Regions from separate parts of the Lysinibacillus sp. FSL R5-0849 genome, predicted to be linked through region 1. Evidence: a T-box and tRNA genes for the amino acid it is inferred to sense, from the RefSeq annotation. Region 1 holds a T-box; the other regions hold tRNA genes.
The links. The T-box of region 1 lies ahead of ileS (isoleucine--tRNA ligase). A T-box ahead of a tRNA ligase gene usually reads a tRNA of that ligase, here a tRNA-Ile.

Region 1 (6,214 bases):
AGATTCTTATTATTCACTGATTCCACTTACGCGTAATATTTTTCTACTACTTCTGCACAGCGCGCACAAACTGTCGGATGTGCCTCATTCGCACCAACTGTTTCCGTAATAGACCAGCAACGTTCACACTTCTCACCTGTAGCCTTTTCAACAACAATGGATACATGTTCAAGTACCAAAGCATCTGCTGGTGCTTCTTCAATTGTAGCTACCTCAAAAGCAGAAACGATAGATAGTTGTGCAAAATCAATGTTTGCATCGTTCAATAATGATACTATATCTTCTTTTGCATATACTGTTACTTTTGCTTCAAGAGACTTACCAATCGTTTTAGCATTACGAGCTTCTTCCAATGCTTTTAAAATATCATCACGTACATCAATGATTTTTTCCCATTTTGCACGAAGATTTTCAAAATTAGCTTGTACATTTTCCATTGGGAAGTCCGTTAATTGAACAGAAGCTTCCTCTACAATACCTTGAGCATGTAAGTATGACCACATTTCATCTGTAGTATGAGGGATGATTGGTGTCATAATTTTAACTAAAGTCATTAATGTATCATAAATAACTGTTTGCATTGCTCGTCGATCTTTGTTGTCAGAACCTTCGATGTAAACTACATCTTTTGCAATATCTAAATAGAATGAAGATAACTCTACTGCTACAAAATTATTCACAACATGATAAACAGCAGCAAAATCATAACGATTATATGCAGCACGTACAGTTTTTAGGACATCCTGTAAACGCATATACACATATTGATCCATTTCACGAAGCTCTGCGTAGGCTACACGATCTTTTGTTGGATCGAAATCAGCAATATTGCCGTGTAGGAAACGGAAAGTGTTACGAATTTTACGATATACTTCTGATACTTGCTTCAACATATCCATAGAAATTCGCACGTCAGCAGTATAGTCTACAGAAGCAACCCATAGACGAAGAATATCTGCTCCATATTGATCCATTACCTTTTGTGGAATGATGACATTCCCTAATGATTTACTCATTTTACGACCTTCACCATCAAGAACGAAACCATGCGTTAAAAGTCCTTTATATGGTGCTAAGCCATTAATAGCTACTGATGTAATAAGTGAAGAGTTAAACCATCCTCGGTGTTGGTCAGAGCCTTCTAAATATAGATCAGCAGGGTATTTCATGCCACGTTCTACAAGTACACCTTGGTGTGAAGAACCTGAGTCGAACCATACGTCCATAATATCATTTTCTTTTGTAAATTCACCGTTCGGGCTACCCGGATGTGTAAAGCCTTCTGGTAACAACTCTTTTGCTGTTTTTTGGAACCAAATATTTGAGCCATGTTCACGGAATAGTGCTGAGATATGGCTAATTGTTTCAGGTGTAATAATTGGTTCACCATTTTCAGCGTAGAAAATTGGAATTGGTACGCCCCAAGCACGCTGACGAGAAATTACCCAATCTCCACGGTCACGAATCATATTGTAAAGACGTGTTTCTCCCCAAGCTGGTGTAAATGTAGTTGCTTTAACAGCCTCTAATAGCTCTCCACGGAACGCTTCAACAGACGCAAACCATTGCGGTGTAGCACGATAAATAACTGGTTTTTTTGTACGCCAATCATGTGGGTATGAGTGTGAAATGAAACCAAGACTTTCTAATGCATCTACTTCTTTTAGCTTTTCTGTCACTAGTTTATTGGCATCATTATAAAAGACACCCTCAAACCCAGGTGCTTCATCCGTATAGCAGCCACTGTTATCAAGTGGACTAAGAATGTCTAAGCCATATTGCTTACTAATATGATAATCGTCTTCCCCGTGTCCTGGAGCTGTGTGAACACAGCCAGTACCTGCGTCAGCAGTAACATGTTCCCCTACCATTACAAGTGAATCACGATCATAGAAAGGATGCTGAGCGACAATACGATCTAATGCTTCACCCTTCACTTCTTGAACAACTTCATATGCTTCCCATTCAAGAGCAGTTGCCACAGTTTCTAATAAATCTTTTGCAATGATGAATTTTTTATTTGCTACTGCAACGACAACATAAACGAACTCAGGATTTAAAGAAATCCCTAAGTTTGCTGGTAATGTCCAAGGAGTTGTTGTCCAAATAACAAATTTAGCATCTGCTGGTACAACACCTTTTGCATCTTTAATAGCAAAGCTTACATAAATGGAAGGCGATTTAATATCTTTATATTCAATTTCTGCTTCAGCAAGAGCAGATTCAGAAGACGGTGACCAATATACTGGTTTTAAACCTTTATAAATATATCCTTTTTCCGCCATCTTTCCGAATACTTCAATTTGACGAGCTTCAAACTCAGGTTTCAATGTAATATAAGGATTTTCCCAATTACCACGGATCCCTAAACGACGGAATTGATTTCGTTGATTGTCAATTTGCTCATATGCATATTCTTCACAAAGTTGACGGAAAGCTGCTACTGACATTTCTTTACGTTTGACACCTTTATTTGTCAATGCTTGTTCGATAGGTAGACCATGCGTATCCCAGCCAGGAATATAATTAACATGGTAACCAGTCATTGAACGATGACGTGTAATCATATCCTTTAATACTTTATTCAATGCATGTCCAATATGAATATCACCATTTGCATACGGAGGGCCATCATGAAGTACATATTCAGGACGACCTTCCGTACGCTCCATCTGTAATTTGTTAATATCCATCTCATTCCATTTATCTTGCATTTTTGGTTCATTTGCTGGTAAATTTCCACGCATTGGGAAATCCGTTTTTGGCATTAATAAAGTATCTTTGTATTCCACCATAAAAAAATCCTCCTTTATTTTACATCAAGCATAACGACACTCTTCTCATACGACAGTTATGGGCTAACTTTTCTGAAACAATTCGCGGACAAATAAAAAAAGCCCTCATCCACTAAGGGACGAGAAGCTTCTACTCGCGGTACCACCCTACTTGTAGCACAATCCAAATAGGTTGCACTACCTCTTTCAAGCACATTAACGTCGTGCATCACGAAATAACTTACTTTTTTCAGTTATTTAGCTCAGAAGTGATGTTCATTGTTAGTTGCTTGTTTGGGCTTCCACTATCCCCAAATCGCTTCACCACGCCTAACAAATACTGTCTTCGTCTCTGCTTCTATGCATATGTCTGTACAAAATAATTGCTATAACAAAGTATATGAAATTCAAACAATCGCGTCAAGTTTCATTTAAATTTGATCCTCTCCATGAAAAGGAGAGTTACATATCTTCTGCTTCTTGCGCTTCATCTACAGAAGCCTGAATTTCTGTTAAATCGATATCATACTGAAGCAAATGCTCCCAATCGTCAGCATTTAATAAATCAAGCTGGGCTTCAACAAGCATTTTGAAACGATTACGGAACACCTTAGATTGTTTTTTCAGTTCATCAATTTCAATTGTAACCTTACGTGCTTTCGTTAAAGCATCATTAACGATTCGATCAGCATTTTTCTCTGCTTCTTTGACAATAAGCTTTGCCTCTTTTTGAGAATTTCTACGTACTTCATCTGCAGCTTCTTGTGCAACCACAATAGACTTTTGTAATGTTTCTTCTAAAGAGCTAAAATGCCTCGCTTGCTCTAAGGCCATTTCTAGTTGCTTATCAACCTCTTTTTTTTCACGCAGCAAAATTTCATAGTCTTTAATGATTTGATCTAAAAATTCATTTACTTCATCTTCAGCATATCCTCTGAAAGCTTTTGTAAACTCCTTATTATGTATATCAATAGGTGATAATGGCATACTATCCTTCTCTCCTTTTCGTGTACATTCGTAATTCCTATTATACAATTCTTCCGACAACTTAGCAGTATAAAATAATGAAATTTACTTTTCTTTTAGCTTTTTTGAGCCAATCGACCGACTTGTAGACGGATTTTATCTTTTTTTGTACGGCCTTCTGTCATAATTATTTTCAAACGACCGCTCCCTCTTATCGATAAAATATCCCCTTCTTGTAATTCAAAAGCAACGGCATCACGCTCTGTCCAATTGACACGCACTTTTTTACCAGTAATTAAAGCTTGTGCTTTTTGACGAGACACTTTCAAAACGGTTGCAATAATAACATCTAATCGCATGGAGGTAACCGTGTGAGATTCCTCCAGCCATTCATCTTCATTAATAAGGAGAGGCTCCTGTTCTTTAAGGGATTCAACATGTACCTTTACTTTACCAATGCCTGTTAAATGTAAACGGACATATTCTGCCACTTCTTTTGCAACGACAAATTGGATTTGATGCTCACTCACGCGAATATCACCGAATTTACTACGATTTAACCCTAATGATAACAAGGCTCCTAAAACATCAGGATGGCGTAATTGTATAAATTTAACGGGATACTGAAGTGTAAAAGCTGTCAGTTGAAAGTCTTTATCTGTAGGCTCATAGTAGGCTGGATAAATGAGCATACGTTGTCTCTCCGCCTCATTAAATAACCCCGCACATAATGTATTCATTGAGTCATCCTGTCCAATAATAGATGTCACTATAAAGCGCTGTCTTGGATCAAGAAAATCAGTCAGCTTAGGTGCATAGCGATCCTCTACCTCCCGCTGCCAGCTTAATACCTGTTCAATAAAAGGTTGCTCATCTTTCCGAAAATGCTGAATCAAGTGCTCCATCTCGTTGTCTCCTCTTTCATCGTTCCTATTTGCCTCATGGATTGGATAAACATAGTATTCCCAATCATTGGTACTTTGACATCATGGCATTAAAATTTTTTCGAGTTCACTCGAATAGCCACTTTAAAATTCGCGACGTCTGCTTTTCCTCTATTTTCAATATAAATAAAAAACCCCCACTAAAACGTGAGGATTTTATATTTATACGAACATAAGAAATAATTTCTGAATGACTATCACAAGTCCTCTTTCAATAAAATTCAGCATAAAGATTGCCACAATTGGTGAAATATCAATCATACCAAGCGGTGGGATAAACTTTCGGAATATCCCCAAATAAGGCTCACACACTTTTTCAAGCATTCGTCCAATGGCTGAATTTTGAGCGGCAGGCACCCAAGACATTAAGATATATGCAATTAGCATAAATGAATAAATCCTAAATGCTAATGATACATAACCAAGTATTATAAAAAAAGTCATATAAACTACAATCCTCGCTATTAATTATCGTCTAAAATAAAGTTTGTAATTTCACCAGTCACTTCTACATTGTCTGGCGTGCAAAGGAAAATATCTTTTCCGATACGTTGTATATCCCCTGCAAGGGCATAAACTGTGCCACTTAAAAAATCAATAATGCGTTTACCTTGCTCTCGCTCAATACGTTGTAAATTGACGATAGCTGCACGTTTATTTTTTAAATGTTCCGCGATATCTTGTGCTTCTGCATAGACTCTAGGCTCTATTAAGACAACTTTTGCTCCTTTGGAACTCATCGCAGCTTGTAAGCTGACAATATTATTAGGCGTAGCTGTACTTTGCGGCACAATTTCATGGATCGATGCCTTACGTTCTTTAATTGTTTTTTTAGGCTTTACTGAATGAATCGGTTGCTGTTGTTGTACAGGTTGTTGCTGCTGAATAGGAGCTTGCGTGATTTCTTCTTCTAGTTCTTCTTCGAGGTAAAAGAAGTTTTTAATTTTATTTTTCATGCTCATCCTGTTCCCCTCTTTCATTTCCAACAAGAGCCGTTCCGACTCGAACAAAAGTAGCCCCTTCCTCTACCGCAATTTCAAAGTCATTAGACATGCCCATTGATAACTCGGTACAAGGTGCGTGTGCGAATCCTTGCTCGGCTATTTGCTGTTGACATTGTTTTAATTGCTTAAATACAGTACGAATAAGTGCTTCGTCTTCTGTGTTTGGTGCCATTGTCATTAAACCGACAACTTCGACTTTTGTAAAACTTTTCAATGATTCTACAAAAGGTAAAACTTCTTCCATGCTTAAACCATGTTTTGATTCTTCCCCTGAAACATTTACTTGTATAAAACATTTTACAGGCTTTACTGCTCTTTTTTCAATTTCTTCTGCCAAACTCAAACGATCTAATGAATGTAAATAATCAATGCTGTTAATCACTTGTTTTACTTTACGTGTTTGTAGTGACCCGATATAATGCCAATTGACATGAGCTTGAATCGCAGATAGTTTACGATTTAAACCTTCAGGTCGGTTTTCTCCTAAATGAGTCAATCCAGCTTCAATTGCTTCTTGGGTTCTTTC
Region 2 (6,214 bases), 700 kb from region 1:
AGAATGCCGGTATGAGTAGCGAAAGACGGGTGAGAATCCCGTCCACCGTATGACTAAGGTTTCCTGAGGAAGGCTCGTCCGCTCAGGGTTAGTCGGGACCTAAGCCGAGGCCGATAGGCGTAGGCGATGGACAACAGGTTGATATTCCTGTACCACCTCCTCACCGTTTGAGAAATGGGGGGACGCAGTAGGATAGGGCAAGCGCGCTGTTGGTTATGCGCGTCCAAGCAGTAAGGCGTGTGTGTAGGCAAATCCGCACACTGTAACGTTGAGCTGTGATGGCGAGTCCGTATGGACGAAGTTCCTGATTTCACACTGCCAAGAAAAGCCTCTATCGAGGTGAGAGGTGCCCGTACCGCAAACCGACACAGGTAGTCGAGGAGAGAATCCTAAGGTGTGCGAGAGAACTCTCGTTAAGGAACTCGGCAAAATGACCCCGTAACTTCGGGAGAAGGGGTGCTCTTGAGCGTGCAAGCGCATGAGAGCCGCAGTGAATAGGCCCAGGCGACTGTTTAGCAAAAACACAGGTCTCTGCAAAACCGTAAGGTGACGTATAGGGGCTGACGCCTGCCCGGTGCTGGAAGGTTAAGAGGAGTGGTTAGCGCAAGCGAAGCTGCGAATTGAAGCCCCAGTAAACGGCGGCCGTAACTATAACGGTCCTAAGGTAGCGAAATTCCTTGTCGGGTAAGTTCCGACCCGCACGAAAGGCGTAACGATCTGGGCACTGTCTCAACGAGAGACTCGGTGAAATTATAGTACCTGTGAAGATGCAGGTTACCCGCGACAGGACGGAAAGACCCCGTGGAGCTTTACTGTAGCCTGATATTGAATTTTGGTACAACTTGTACAGGATAGGTAGGAGCCAGAGATCTCGGAGCGCCAGCTTCGAAGGAGGCGTCGGTGGGATACTACCCTGGTTGTATTGAAATTCTAACCCATGCCCCTTAGCGGGGCAGGAGACAGTGTCAGGCGGACAGTTTGACTGGGGCGGTCGCCTCCTAAAAGGTAACGGAGGCGCCCAAAGGTTCCCTCAGAATGGTTGGAAATCATTCGTAGAGTGTAAAGGCACAAGGGAGCTTGACTGCGAGACCTACAAGTCGAGCAGGGTCGAAAGACGGGCTTAGTGATCCGGTGGTTCCGCATGGAAGGGCCATCGCTCAACGGATAAAAGCTACCCCGGGGATAACAGGCTTATCTCCCCCAAGAGTCCACATCGACGGGGAGGTTTGGCACCTCGATGTCGGCTCATCGCATCCTGGGGCTGTAGTCGGTCCCAAGGGTTGGGCTGTTCGCCCATTAAAGCGGTACGCGAGCTGGGTTCAGAACGTCGTGAGACAGTTCGGTCCCTATCCGTCGTGGGCGTAGGAAATTTGAGAGGAGCTGTCCTTAGTACGAGAGGACCGGGATGGACACACCGCTGGTGTACCAGTTGTCTTGCCAAAGGCATCGCTGGGTAGCTATGTGTGGACGGGATAAGTGCTGAAAGCATCTAAGCATGAAGCCCCCCTCAAGATGAGATTTCCCATTACGCAAGTAAGTAAGATCCCTCAAAGACGATGAGGTAGATAGGTTCGAGGTGGAAGTGTGGTGACACATGGAGCTGACGAATACTAATCGATCGAGGACTTAACCAAAAAAGTTTGAAACCTTCAATGAACCGTTTATCCAGTTTTGAAAGAATAAGCTTTCAATTGAATAAGTGAAGTGATGATGGCAAAGAGGTCACACCCGTTCCCATACCGAACACGGAAGTTAAGCTCTTTAGCGCCGATGGTAGTTGGGGGCTTCCCCCTGTGAGAGTAGGACGTCGCTTCGCTTATTTTTTATGGAGGATTAGCTCAGTTGGGAGAGCACCTGCCTTACAAGCAGGGGGTCGGCGGTTCGAGCCCGTCATCCTCCACCATTTTGGTCCCGTGGTGTAGCGGTTAACATGCCTGCCTGTCACGCAGGAGATCGCCGGTTCGATCCCGGTCGGGACCGTTATTTTTTTATTGCCGGTGTAGCTCAGTTGGTAGAGCAACTGACTTGTAATCAGTAGGTCGTGGGTTCGACTCCTATCGCCGGCACCATTATTCCCTTGGAGGGGTAGCGAAGTGGCTAAACGCGGCGGACTGTAAATCCGCTCCTTAGGGTTCGGCGGTTCGAATCCGTCCCCCTCCACCATTTTAGGGGCATAGTTCAACGGTAGAATAGAGGTCTCCAAAACCTTTGGTGTGGGTTCGATTCCTACTGCCCCTGCCAGGTATTGAGGTACTCGTTCATATATGGCTGTTATTATATAGTGGCGGTTGTGGCGAAGTGGTTAACGCATCGGATTGTGGTTCCGACATTCGTGGGTTCGATTCCCATCAGTCGCCCCATTTTAAAATTGGGGTATAGCCAAGCGGTAAGGCAACGGATTTTGATTCCGTCATGCCTAGGTTCGAATCCTAGTACCCCAGCCATTTTTTATTTTACGAGCCATTAGCTCAGTTGGTAGAGCATCTGACTTTTAATCAGAGGGTCGAAGGTTCGAGTCCTTCATGGCTCATCATTTTTTATTAATTTTGCGCCCGTAGCTCAATTGGATAGAGCGTCTGACTACGGATCAGAAGGTTATGGGTTCGACTCCTGTCGGGCGCGCCAATTTATTCATGTTTTCGGAATGTAGCTCAGCTTGGTAGAGCACTTGGTTTGGGACCAAGGGGTCGTAGGTTCGAATCCTGTCATTCCGATCATCTATAAATGGGGCCTTAGCTCAGCTGGGAGAGCGCCTGCCTTGCACGCAGGAGGTCAGCGGTTCGATCCCGCTAGGCTCCACCATTTTAATATTTTTGGAGGTATACCCAAGTCTGGCTGAAGGGATCGGTCTTGAAAACCGACAGGCGGGTAACACCGCGCGGGGGTTCGAATCCCTCTACCTCCTCCATTTCGGGTCAGTAGCTCAGTTGGTAGAGCATTAGATTGAAGCTCTAAGTGTCGGCGGTTCGATTCCGTCCTGACCCACCATTATTTGCGGGTGTAGTTTAATGGTAAAACCTCAGCCTTCCAAGCTGATGTCGTGAGTTCGATTCTCATCACCCGCTCCAAAATGGGCCTATAGCTCAGCTGGTTAGAGCGCACGCCTGATAAGCGTGAGGTCGATGGTTCGAGTCCATTTAGGCCCATCATTATTCCGAAGTAGCTCAGTTGGTAGTAGCACCTGACTGTTAATCAGGTTGTCGCAGGTTCGAGTCCTGCCTTCGGAGCCACGGCCCGTTGGTCAAGTGGTTAAGACACCGCCCTTTCACGGCGGTAACACGGGTTCGAATCCCGTACGGGTCATCAAGCATGTAGCACAGTTGTGTGCTACATGCTTTTTTTATCTTTGCATAAACAGGTATCAAAGCTATAAATCCTTTGACAAGGTTTTGTAGCTTTTTAATGTTAGGTCTAAACATTTCCTTCTACCAAATGCTCATAATCCCTCTCTTTTTATAGGCTCGTTTAAAGGAGTACTATAATTCAATTACTACTTGGAACGATGCTTTATAGTAAATTTGAACAAACTATTTCATATATGCAATATGTATGTTTTTTCACTAGCTATTTTCATGGTGCTTATTGCCTCGTTCCTCTAATATGAGGATAAGTGGAGGAATCGATATGAATATACAGGAGATACAATGTTTTTTAAATCAATACCAGCTGGAACAAAATGAATCCAAACTTTGGTTAGAAAATAGATTACAACTGATTAAAAGTGCAGGGGAATATAAGCCTACAACAGAGGAGCTAGTTTTTGGCGCACGAGTTGCATGGCGTAATAGCAATAAATGTATTGGACGGTTGTTTTGGCAATCATTGCATGTAGTAGATGCACGAGAAGTTTTAGATGAACAGGGCATTTTTCAAAAGTTACTAGAGCATATTGAGTATGCCACTAATCATGGGAAAATTCGTCCAACTATAACAGTGTTTGCAACTGACAGAGTACGGATTTGGAATCATCAGCTAATTCGTTATGCAGGCTACGAAACAGAAGAAGGCATTATTGGAGATGCACATTCCATCATTTTTACAAAAGTATGTGAATCGATGGGCTGGAAAGGCGAGCGTACGCCGTTTGATGTATTACCACTTGTCATACAGGTAGATGGACATGCTCCCCAACTATTTACGATTCCTACCGAGTATATTTTAGAGGTTCCAATACGTCATCCGGAATCGGAAGCTGTAGAGAAATTAGAATTGAAATGGTATGCTGTTCCTATTATTTCGAGTATGCGTTTTCAAATGGCTGGCATTGATTTTCAAGCAGCTCCATTTAATGGCTGGTATATGGGGACTGAAATTGGGGCACGCAATTTAGCCGATCATGAGCGTTATAATATGCTCCCAGCTATTGCGGATATATTTAATCTGGATACAACCAAACAAGCTTCTCTTTGGCGTGACCGAGCATTAGTGGAGCTCAATATAGCTGTCCTTCATTCTTTTAAAGAGAATGGTGTGAGCATTGTAGATCATCATACTGCTGCTCAGCAGTTTAAATTATTTGAGGAAGCTGAGGAATCAGCAGGGCGAGAAGTTACGGGTAACTGGACATGGTTAATCCCACCACTTTCCCCTGCGACCACTCATATATTCCATAAGCCTTATGTAAATACCTACCATACGCCCAATTATTTTTATCAGAAACCATGTTATTAACTTTAAAGGAGTTGTTCATAAACGAACAGCTCCTAAGTACCTTTTTAGGAGAGAGGCAATTCAAGATGTTGAACCAAAATATTTCGAATATCCCTTGGCAACAATTGACGACACCTTATGGCAGAGGAACAGACATTCCTCGCCTAATTGAACAGGAACAATATCAAGAGCTGACTGAACTAATCGAACATCAAGGAACACTTTGGCAGGTGACGCCATGGGTTTTGCTTATTCTTTTAAAAAAGCTTTCAAGTAAAAATGTGAAGGAAGTCTCCTTAGCAGAAATAGAGCTTTATTTAGCTGTGGCTCATGCAATAACTGAGGATTATCAAGATTCAACACATAACGTTTCAACGATGCAAGAGCTTTTGGATACGAAATATTTATGGGTGGAAAATGAAGAGGATGATGAGCTGGAATGGGAGGAAGATACACCTAGAGGCTATGAACCAGAAGCTTTTTTAGGCTATTATTATTTTAGTTTTTTACTCCTTCAAGAGGCAATCCCTGTTTTTACTGCTATTAAGGCACATACCAAGAGCACAACAGAGGAACTTGAGGAACTGCTAGCCTTACTAAAACATCAAAAAAAGAAATGGATATAGACAAAAAGCAGATGGGGTCAGATCACTTCCCCAACTGCTTAAATTTAATGGACATATTCATCTTTAGAGGCTCGCATGGAACATAAGAAGAGTGTCATAGCAACAACAACAAAGAGCCAGCCGGCAATATTCCAACCACCAAATAAATCATGGAGGTATCCGAAAAGAATCGGCCCAATGGCAGCGAATAAATAGCCCAATGATTGTGCAAACCCTGATAGATCAGCGGCTTCAAATGCTGTACGTGTGCGAAGTGTAAAGAACATCATTGCTAATGCGAATGAAGCTCCACCTGCTAAACCTAGAAGGATCATCCATAATATCCCCAACGTTGTCCATTCCATTACAACGCCGACAAATCCTACTAAATAGAACGATGTAAACATAAGGACAAGTGGTCTTTGTGAAGTCATTTTACCAGCAATAATGGGGACAGCCAATGCCATGGGGACTTGTGAGAATTGCATAATGGAAAACATCCAACCAGCTTTATCAGGAGCCAATCCCTGCGCAATATAAATTTCAGGAATCCAAGCTGCTGTCGTATAAAATAATAAAGATTGTAAGCCCATTGCACCTGTTACTGCCCATGTAACAGGTGATTTCCAAAGGGGTTTACCTGTTTTTTTGGCCGTAGTAGCTGGTTCTGGCTTATTCAATTTCAATTGAGGTATCCAAATTAAAATCGTTAATACGACTAATATAAGCGCCACAGCCAATGCTCCCTGCCAACCTAGTGAAGAATTAGCTATTGGATAACTAATACCTGCTCCAAGTCCAGCCGTTAAGTTCATCGACATAGTAAAAAATGCCATTAGTAACCCTACATGGTATGGAAATTTTAATTTTAATAAACCTGGAATCAACACATTTCCAAATGATATGGCTACGCCAATGAGCACTGTGCCAAATACAAGTAACCCTGTTGTACCGAGGGA
Region 3 (6,214 bases), 2.0 Mb from region 1:
GAGATCCTGAAACCGTGTGCCTACAAGTAGTTAGAGCCCGTTAATGGGTGATAGCGTGCCTTTTGTAGAATGAACCGGCGAGTTACGATTACGTGCGAGGTTAAGCTTTAGAAGGCGGAGCCGCAGCGAAAGCGAGTCTGAATAGGGCGAAATAGTACGTGGTCGTAGACCCGAAACCAGGTGATCTACCCATGTCCAGGGTGAAGGTAAGGTAACACTTACTGGAGGCCCGAACCCACGCACGTTGAAAAGTGCGGGGATGAGGTGTGGGTAGCGGAGAAATTCCAATCGAACTTGGAGATAGCTGGTTCTCTCCGAAATAGCTTTAGGGCTAGCCTCGTGATGAGAATACTGGAGGTAGAGCACTGTTTGGACTAGGGGGCCATCCCGGTTTACCGAATTCAGACAAACTCCGAATGCCAGATATTTATACACGGGAGTCAGACTGCGAGTGATAAGATCCGTAGTCAAAAGGGAAACAGCCCAGACCACCAGCTAAGGTCCCAAAGTAATCGTTAAGTGGAAAAGGATGTGGCGTTGCACAGACAACCAGGATGTTGGCTTAGAAGCAGCCATCATTTAAAGAGTGCGTAATAGCTCACTGGTCGAGTGACGCTGCGCCGAAAATGTATCGGGGCTAAACGATTCACCGAAGCTGTGGATTGACATCTACGATGTCAGTGGTAGGAGAGCGTTCTAAGTGCGTTGAAGTCAGACCGGAAGGACTGGTGGAGCGCTTAGAAGTGAGAATGCCGGTATGAGTAGCGAAAGACGGGTGAGAATCCCGTCCACCGTATGACTAAGGTTTCCTGAGGAAGGCTCGTCCGCTCAGGGTTAGTCGGGACCTAAGCCGAGGCCGATAGGCGTAGGCGATGGACAACAGGTTGATATTCCTGTACCACCTCCTCACCGTTTGAGAAATGGGGGGACGCAGTAGGATAGGGTAAGCGCGCTGTTGGTTATGCGCGTCCAAGCAGTAAGGCGTGTGTGTAGGCAAATCCGCACACTGTAACGTTGAGCTGTGATGGCGAGTCCGTATGGACGAAGTTCCTGATTTCACACTGCCAAGAAAAGCCTCTATCGAGGTGAGAGGTGCCCGTACCGCAAACCGACACAGGTAGTCGAGGAGAGAATCCTAAGGTGTGCGAGAGAACTCTCGTTAAGGAACTCGGCAAAATGACCCCGTAACTTCGGGAGAAGGGGTGCTCTTGAGCGTGCAAGCGCATGAGAGCCGCAGTGAATAGGCCCAGGCGACTGTTTAGCAAAAACACAGGTCTCTGCAAAACCGTAAGGTGACGTATAGGGGCTGACGCCTGCCCGGTGCTGGAAGGTTAAGAGGAGTGGTTAGCGCAAGCGAAGCTGCGAATTGAAGCCCCAGTAAACGGCGGCCGTAACTATAACGGTCCTAAGGTAGCGAAATTCCTTGTCGGGTAAGTTCCGACCCGCACGAAAGGCGTAACGATCTGGGCACTGTCTCAACGAGAGACTCGGTGAAATTATAGTACCTGTGAAGATGCAGGTTACCCGCGACAGGACGGAAAGACCCCGTGGAGCTTTACTGTAGCCTGATATTGAATTTTGGTACAACTTGTACAGGATAGGTAGGAGCCAGAGATCTCGGAGCGCCAGCTTCGAAGGAGGCGTCGGTGGGATACTACCCTGGTTGTATTGAAATTCTAACCCATGCCCCTTAGCGGGGCAGGAGACAGTGTCAGGCGGACAGTTTGACTGGGGCGGTCGCCTCCTAAAAGGTAACGGAGGCGCCCAAAGGTTCCCTCAGAATGGTTGGAAATCATTCGTAGAGTGTAAAGGCACAAGGGAGCTTGACTGCGAGACCTACAAGTCGAGCAGGGTCGAAAGACGGGCTTAGTGATCCGGTGGTTCCGCATGGAAGGGCCATCGCTCAACGGATAAAAGCTACCCCGGGGATAACAGGCTTATCTCCCCCAAGAGTCCACATCGACGGGGAGGTTTGGCACCTCGATGTCGGCTCATCGCATCCTGGGGCTGTAGTCGGTCCCAAGGGTTGGGCTGTTCGCCCATTAAAGCGGTACGCGAGCTGGGTTCAGAACGTCGTGAGACAGTTCGGTCCCTATCCGTCGTGGGCGTAGGAAATTTGAGAGGAGCTGTCCTTAGTACGAGAGGACCGGGATGGACACACCGCTGGTGTACCAGTTGTCTTGCCAAAGGCATCGCTGGGTAGCTATGTGTGGACGGGATAAGTGCTGAAAGCATCTAAGCATGAAGCCCCCCTCAAGATGAGATTTCCCATTACGCAAGTAAGTAAGATCCCTCAAAGACGATGAGGTAGATAGGTTCGAGGTGGAAGTGTGGTGACACATGGAGCTGACGAATACTAATCGATCGAGGACTTAACCAAAATGTTTGAAACATTCAATGAACCGTTTATCCAGTTTTGAAAGAATAATTTCTTTTATGAAGGGTTTCAAGATACGAGTAGTTCGAGGAAGCAATAGAGAGAGGGAAGGAGCGTACTCAAGTACGTGACTGACTGAACGACAGAAGCTGACGAAGAAATGCTATGTATATTGAAAGCCGAAAATAGTCTAGTGATGATGGCAAAGAGGTCACACCCGTTCCCATACCGAACACGGAAGTTAAGCTCTTTAGCGCCGATGGTAGTTGGGGGCTTCCCCCTGTGAGAGTAGGACGTCGCTAGGCATAATACCCAGGAGGATTAGCTCAGCTGGGAGAGCATCTGCCTTACAAGCAGAGGGTCGGCGGTTCGAGCCCGTCATCCTCCATCATTTGCCGGTTTAGCTCAGCAGGTAGAGCAACTGACTTGTAATCAGTAGGTCGTGGGTTCGATTCCTATAGCCGGCACCATTTCAGACGAGCCATTAGCTCAGTTGGTAGAGCATCTGACTTTTAATCAGAGGGTCGAAGGTTCGAGTCCTTCATGGCTCACCATTTATAAGTACCAACCATATTAAGCGGGTGTGGCGGAATTGGCAGACGCACTAGACTTAGGATCTAGCGCCGCAAGGCGTGGGGGTTCGACTCCCTTCACCCGCACCATTTTTCAATATGCCAGATAAAAAAACTTATGCACATGCGGAAGTAGTTCAGTGGTAGAACACCACCTTGCCAAGGTGGGGGTCGCGAGTTCGAACCTCGTCTTCCGCTCCAAATGTGCCGGGGTGGCGGAACTGGCAGACGCACAGGACTTAAAATCCTGCGGTAGGTGACTACCGTACCGGTTCGATTCCGGTCCTCGGCACCATTTTATATGCGCCCGTAGCTCAATTGGATAGAGCGTCTGACTACGGATCAGAAGGTTATGGGTTCGACTCCTGTCGGGCGCGCCATAAGAACAACGGGAAGTAGCTCAGCTTGGTAGAGCACTTGGTTTGGGACCAAGGGGTCGCAGGTTCGAATCCTGTCTTCCCGACCATTTCCAAAAAATATTATGGGGCCTTAGCTCAGCTGGGAGAGCGCCTGCCTTGCACGCAGGAGGTCAGCGGTTCGATCCCGCTAGGCTCCACCATAGTAATTAACCAGTATAAAGATCCTGGCGGCGTAGCTCAGCTGGCTAGAGCGTACGGTTCATACCCGTAAGGTCGGGGGTTCGATCCCCTCTGCCGCCATCTTAAGGACCTTTAGCTCAGTTGGTTAGAGCAGACGGCTCATAACCGTCCGGTCGCAGGTTCGAGTCCTGCAAGGTCCATCATTTATATATTATTACGGAGGTATACCCAAGTCTGGCTGAAGGGATCGGTCTTGAAAACCGACAGGCGGGTAACACCGCGCGGGGGTTCGAATCCCTCTACCTCCTCCAGTTTTATTCATAAATGGTGCTTTAAAAACTCGAAAAGACAATAAGATTATCGCGGGGTGGAGCAGTGGTAGCTCGTCGGGCTCATAACCCGAAGGTCGTTGGTTCAAATCCGGCCCCCGCAACCAAATGGTCCCGTGGTGTAGCGGTTAACATGCCTGCCTGTCACGCAGGAGATCGCCGGTTCGATCCCGGTCGGGACCGCCATTTTTTTATAGACATGAGAAGCAAAAAGTGAGCAAGCTTAGCATGGACGAAATGGGTCAGTAGCTCAGTTGGTAGAGCATTAGATTGAAGCTCTAAGTGTCGGCGGTTCGATTCCGTCCTGACCCACCATTTATGCGGGTGTAGTTTAATGGTAAAACCTCAGCCTTCCAAGCTGATGTCGTGAGTTCGATTCTCATCACCCGCTCCAAGGGCCTATAGCTCAGCTGGTTAGAGCGCACGCCTGATAAGCGTGAGGTCGATGGTTCGAGTCCATTTAGGCCCATTATTTATTCCGAAGTAGCTCAGTTGGTAGTAGCACCTGACTGTTAATCAGGTTGTCGCAGGTTCGAGTCCTGCCTTCGGAGCCATTTTTTTGTGTGGGGAAGTACTCAAGAGGCTGAAGAGGCGCCCCTGCTAAGGGTGTAGGTCGGGTAACCGGCGCGAGGGTTCAAATCCCTCCTTCTCCGCCATTGGCCCGTTGGTCAAGTGGTTAAGACACCGCCCTTTCACGGCGGTAACACGGGTTCGAATCCCGTACGGGTCATACAAAAAACAGTAGATGCATGTGCGTCTACTGTTTTTTTATAGAAAACTAATATAAGATAAACGATTTACTCTTGATTCATTGCATGCTCATCCATATAAACTACTTCCCAAATATGCCCATCTAAATCTTGAAAACCCCAGCCATACATAAATCCATGATCCTGTGGATCACTATAAGGTTTACCCCCGGAGGCAAGTGCCTTATTTACTAGCTGATCTACTTGCTCGCGATTTTCTGCAGATAGACATAAAATTGCTTGGGCAGAAACAGTAGTATCCGGTATCTCCTTGTTACTAAATCCTTTGAAGCGATCTTCGACCATTAGTAAAGCAAAAATATTTTCGCTAATAATCATTGAGGAAGTTGTTTCATCACTGAATTGTTGATTGAACTCAAAACCTAACTCCTTAAAAAATGACGTGGATTTGTTTACATTTTTTACTGGTAAATTAATGAAAATATTTTTCGATTGAAAAGACATTTCTTATCACCTCCAAATCGACATTATCATAAAAAATAAATGAGTGTCAATTTCAGGAGGTAACCAGATACTTAATTTTATGAGCAAATAAAAAGCAGAAATATTGTTTTTTACAACATCTCTGCTTTAAAATCGTAATTTATCTTCTTGCTAACATTCTTTCCAGAGAACTAAGAGCTTCAGTGCTAGTATGGCTATCAACTTGAATACGGTTATGTGGTTGACCTTGTTCAATGCTTTCTAAGCACCATAGTAAATGGGGGAGATCAATGCGATTCATTGTTAGGCAAGGACAAAAGTTTTCATTTAAAGAGATGATCTGTTTATCTGGATGCTGCTTTATAATACGATTGACCAGATTCATTTCTGTCCCTATTGCCCATGCAGATCCACTAGGTGCTTGACTAATTGTATCGATAATGTACTTAGTTGAACCAGCATCATCAGCCGCATCTACAACTTCACGACTACATTCAGGGTGAACAATAATTTTCATGGCTGGATATTCCTTACGAACAGTCTCTGTATGTTGAACTGTAAATCCTTCATGTACAGAGCAATGACCCTTCCACAGAATAACTTGGATGTTCTCAAGAGGCTGTTTAGTTTCAAGTATATTTTTATGCGGATTCCAAACGGCCATATTCTCGAGTGGAACACCTAAGTCATAAGCAGTATTTCTGCCTAAATGTTGGTCGGGTAAAAAGAAGATACGCTGTTTTTGTGTAAATGCCCACTGAACAAGCTCTTTCGCATTAGAGGATGTTACACATGCACCACCATGTCTTCCTGTAAAGGCTTTAATAGCGGCTGTTGAATTAACATAGGTAAGTGGAATGATCGTATCACCAAAGAGCTGCTGTAAAATGGGCCATGCTTGTTCAGTTTGATAAATATCAGCCATGTCAGCCATCGAGCAACCTGCACGCATATCTGGTAAATATACATGTTGCTGTTTTGATGTTAGCATATCAGCAGTTTCAGCCATAAAATGTACCCCACAAAATACGATGTGCTCCGCCTCTTTGTTTGCTGCAGATAATTGAGCCAGCTGTAAGGAATCTCCCGTTGCATCAGCAAATTGGATAACTTCATCTTTTTGATAGTGATGACCCGGAATAAAAAGCTTAGATCCTAATTTCTTTTTGATGGATAAAATACGAGATTCCATTTCCGTTACGGA

Region 2: it encodes a tRNA-Ile, which carries the amino acid that the T-box ahead of ileS (isoleucine--tRNA ligase) is inferred to sense. The anticodon was not compared.
Region 3: it encodes a tRNA-Ile, which carries the amino acid that the T-box ahead of ileS (isoleucine--tRNA ligase) is inferred to sense. The anticodon was not compared.

The regions. Positions count from the first base shown of each region.
Region 1 covers NZ_CP152004.1:962,390-968,603, reverse strand. The annotation lists gene ileS (isoleucine--tRNA ligase) at 27-2,795, opposite strand; T-box leader at 2,908-3,136, opposite strand; gene MKY80_RS04495 (DivIVA domain-containing protein) at 3,237-3,761, opposite strand; gene MKY80_RS04490 (RNA-binding protein) at 3,857-4,645, opposite strand; gene MKY80_RS04485 (YggT family protein) at 4,847-5,128, opposite strand; gene MKY80_RS04480 (cell division protein SepF) at 5,149-5,646, opposite strand; gene MKY80_RS04475 (YggS family pyridoxal phosphate-dependent enzyme) at 5,630-6,214, opposite strand, start outside.
Region 2 covers NZ_CP152004.1:259,285-265,498, forward strand. The annotation lists rRNA gene MKY80_RS01185 (23S ribosomal RNA) at 1-1,634, shown strand, start outside; rRNA gene rrf (5S ribosomal RNA) at 1,701-1,816, shown strand; tRNA gene MKY80_RS01195 (tRNA-Val) at 1,828-1,903, shown strand; tRNA gene MKY80_RS01200 (tRNA-Asp) at 1,908-1,980, shown strand; tRNA gene MKY80_RS01205 (tRNA-Thr) at 1,994-2,069, shown strand; tRNA gene MKY80_RS01210 (tRNA-Tyr) at 2,080-2,163, shown strand; tRNA gene MKY80_RS01215 (tRNA-Trp) at 2,168-2,241, shown strand; tRNA gene MKY80_RS01220 (tRNA-His) at 2,285-2,360, shown strand; tRNA gene MKY80_RS01225 (tRNA-Gln) at 2,370-2,444, shown strand; tRNA gene MKY80_RS01230 (tRNA-Lys) at 2,458-2,530, shown strand; tRNA gene MKY80_RS01235 (tRNA-Arg) at 2,549-2,625, shown strand; tRNA gene MKY80_RS01240 (tRNA-Pro) at 2,641-2,714, shown strand; tRNA gene MKY80_RS01245 (tRNA-Ala) at 2,727-2,802, shown strand; tRNA gene MKY80_RS01250 (tRNA-Ser) at 2,816-2,908, shown strand; tRNA gene MKY80_RS01255 (tRNA-Phe) at 2,913-2,988, shown strand; tRNA gene MKY80_RS01260 (tRNA-Gly) at 2,995-3,068, shown strand; tRNA gene MKY80_RS01265 (tRNA-Ile) at 3,073-3,146, shown strand; tRNA gene MKY80_RS01270 (tRNA-Asn) at 3,154-3,230, shown strand; tRNA gene MKY80_RS01275 (tRNA-Glu) at 3,232-3,303, shown strand; gene MKY80_RS01280 (nitric oxide synthase oxygenase) at 3,625-4,671, shown strand; gene MKY80_RS01285 (hypothetical protein) at 4,737-5,276, shown strand; gene MKY80_RS01290 (MFS transporter) at 5,321-6,214, opposite strand, start outside.
Region 3 covers NZ_CP152004.1:3,640,355-3,646,568, reverse strand. The annotation lists rRNA gene MKY80_RS18045 (23S ribosomal RNA) at 1-2,380, shown strand, start outside; rRNA gene rrf (5S ribosomal RNA) at 2,567-2,682, shown strand; tRNA gene MKY80_RS18035 (tRNA-Val) at 2,693-2,765, shown strand; tRNA gene MKY80_RS18030 (tRNA-Thr) at 2,772-2,847, shown strand; tRNA gene MKY80_RS18025 (tRNA-Lys) at 2,856-2,931, shown strand; tRNA gene MKY80_RS18020 (tRNA-Leu) at 2,955-3,039, shown strand; tRNA gene MKY80_RS18015 (tRNA-Gly) at 3,076-3,150, shown strand; tRNA gene MKY80_RS18010 (tRNA-Leu) at 3,156-3,244, shown strand; tRNA gene MKY80_RS18005 (tRNA-Arg) at 3,253-3,329, shown strand; tRNA gene MKY80_RS18000 (tRNA-Pro) at 3,339-3,415, shown strand; tRNA gene MKY80_RS17995 (tRNA-Ala) at 3,433-3,508, shown strand; tRNA gene MKY80_RS17990 (tRNA-Met) at 3,535-3,608, shown strand; tRNA gene MKY80_RS17985 (tRNA-Ile) at 3,615-3,688, shown strand; tRNA gene MKY80_RS17980 (tRNA-Ser) at 3,707-3,799, shown strand; tRNA gene MKY80_RS17975 (tRNA-Met) at 3,850-3,924, shown strand; tRNA gene MKY80_RS17970 (tRNA-Asp) at 3,928-4,003, shown strand; tRNA gene MKY80_RS17965 (tRNA-Phe) at 4,057-4,132, shown strand; tRNA gene MKY80_RS17960 (tRNA-Gly) at 4,138-4,211, shown strand; tRNA gene MKY80_RS17955 (tRNA-Ile) at 4,213-4,286, shown strand; tRNA gene MKY80_RS17950 (tRNA-Asn) at 4,295-4,371, shown strand; tRNA gene MKY80_RS17945 (tRNA-Ser) at 4,383-4,473, shown strand; tRNA gene MKY80_RS17940 (tRNA-Glu) at 4,476-4,547, shown strand; gene MKY80_RS17935 (VOC family protein) at 4,615-5,031, opposite strand; gene nadA (quinolinate synthase NadA) at 5,171-6,214, opposite strand, start outside.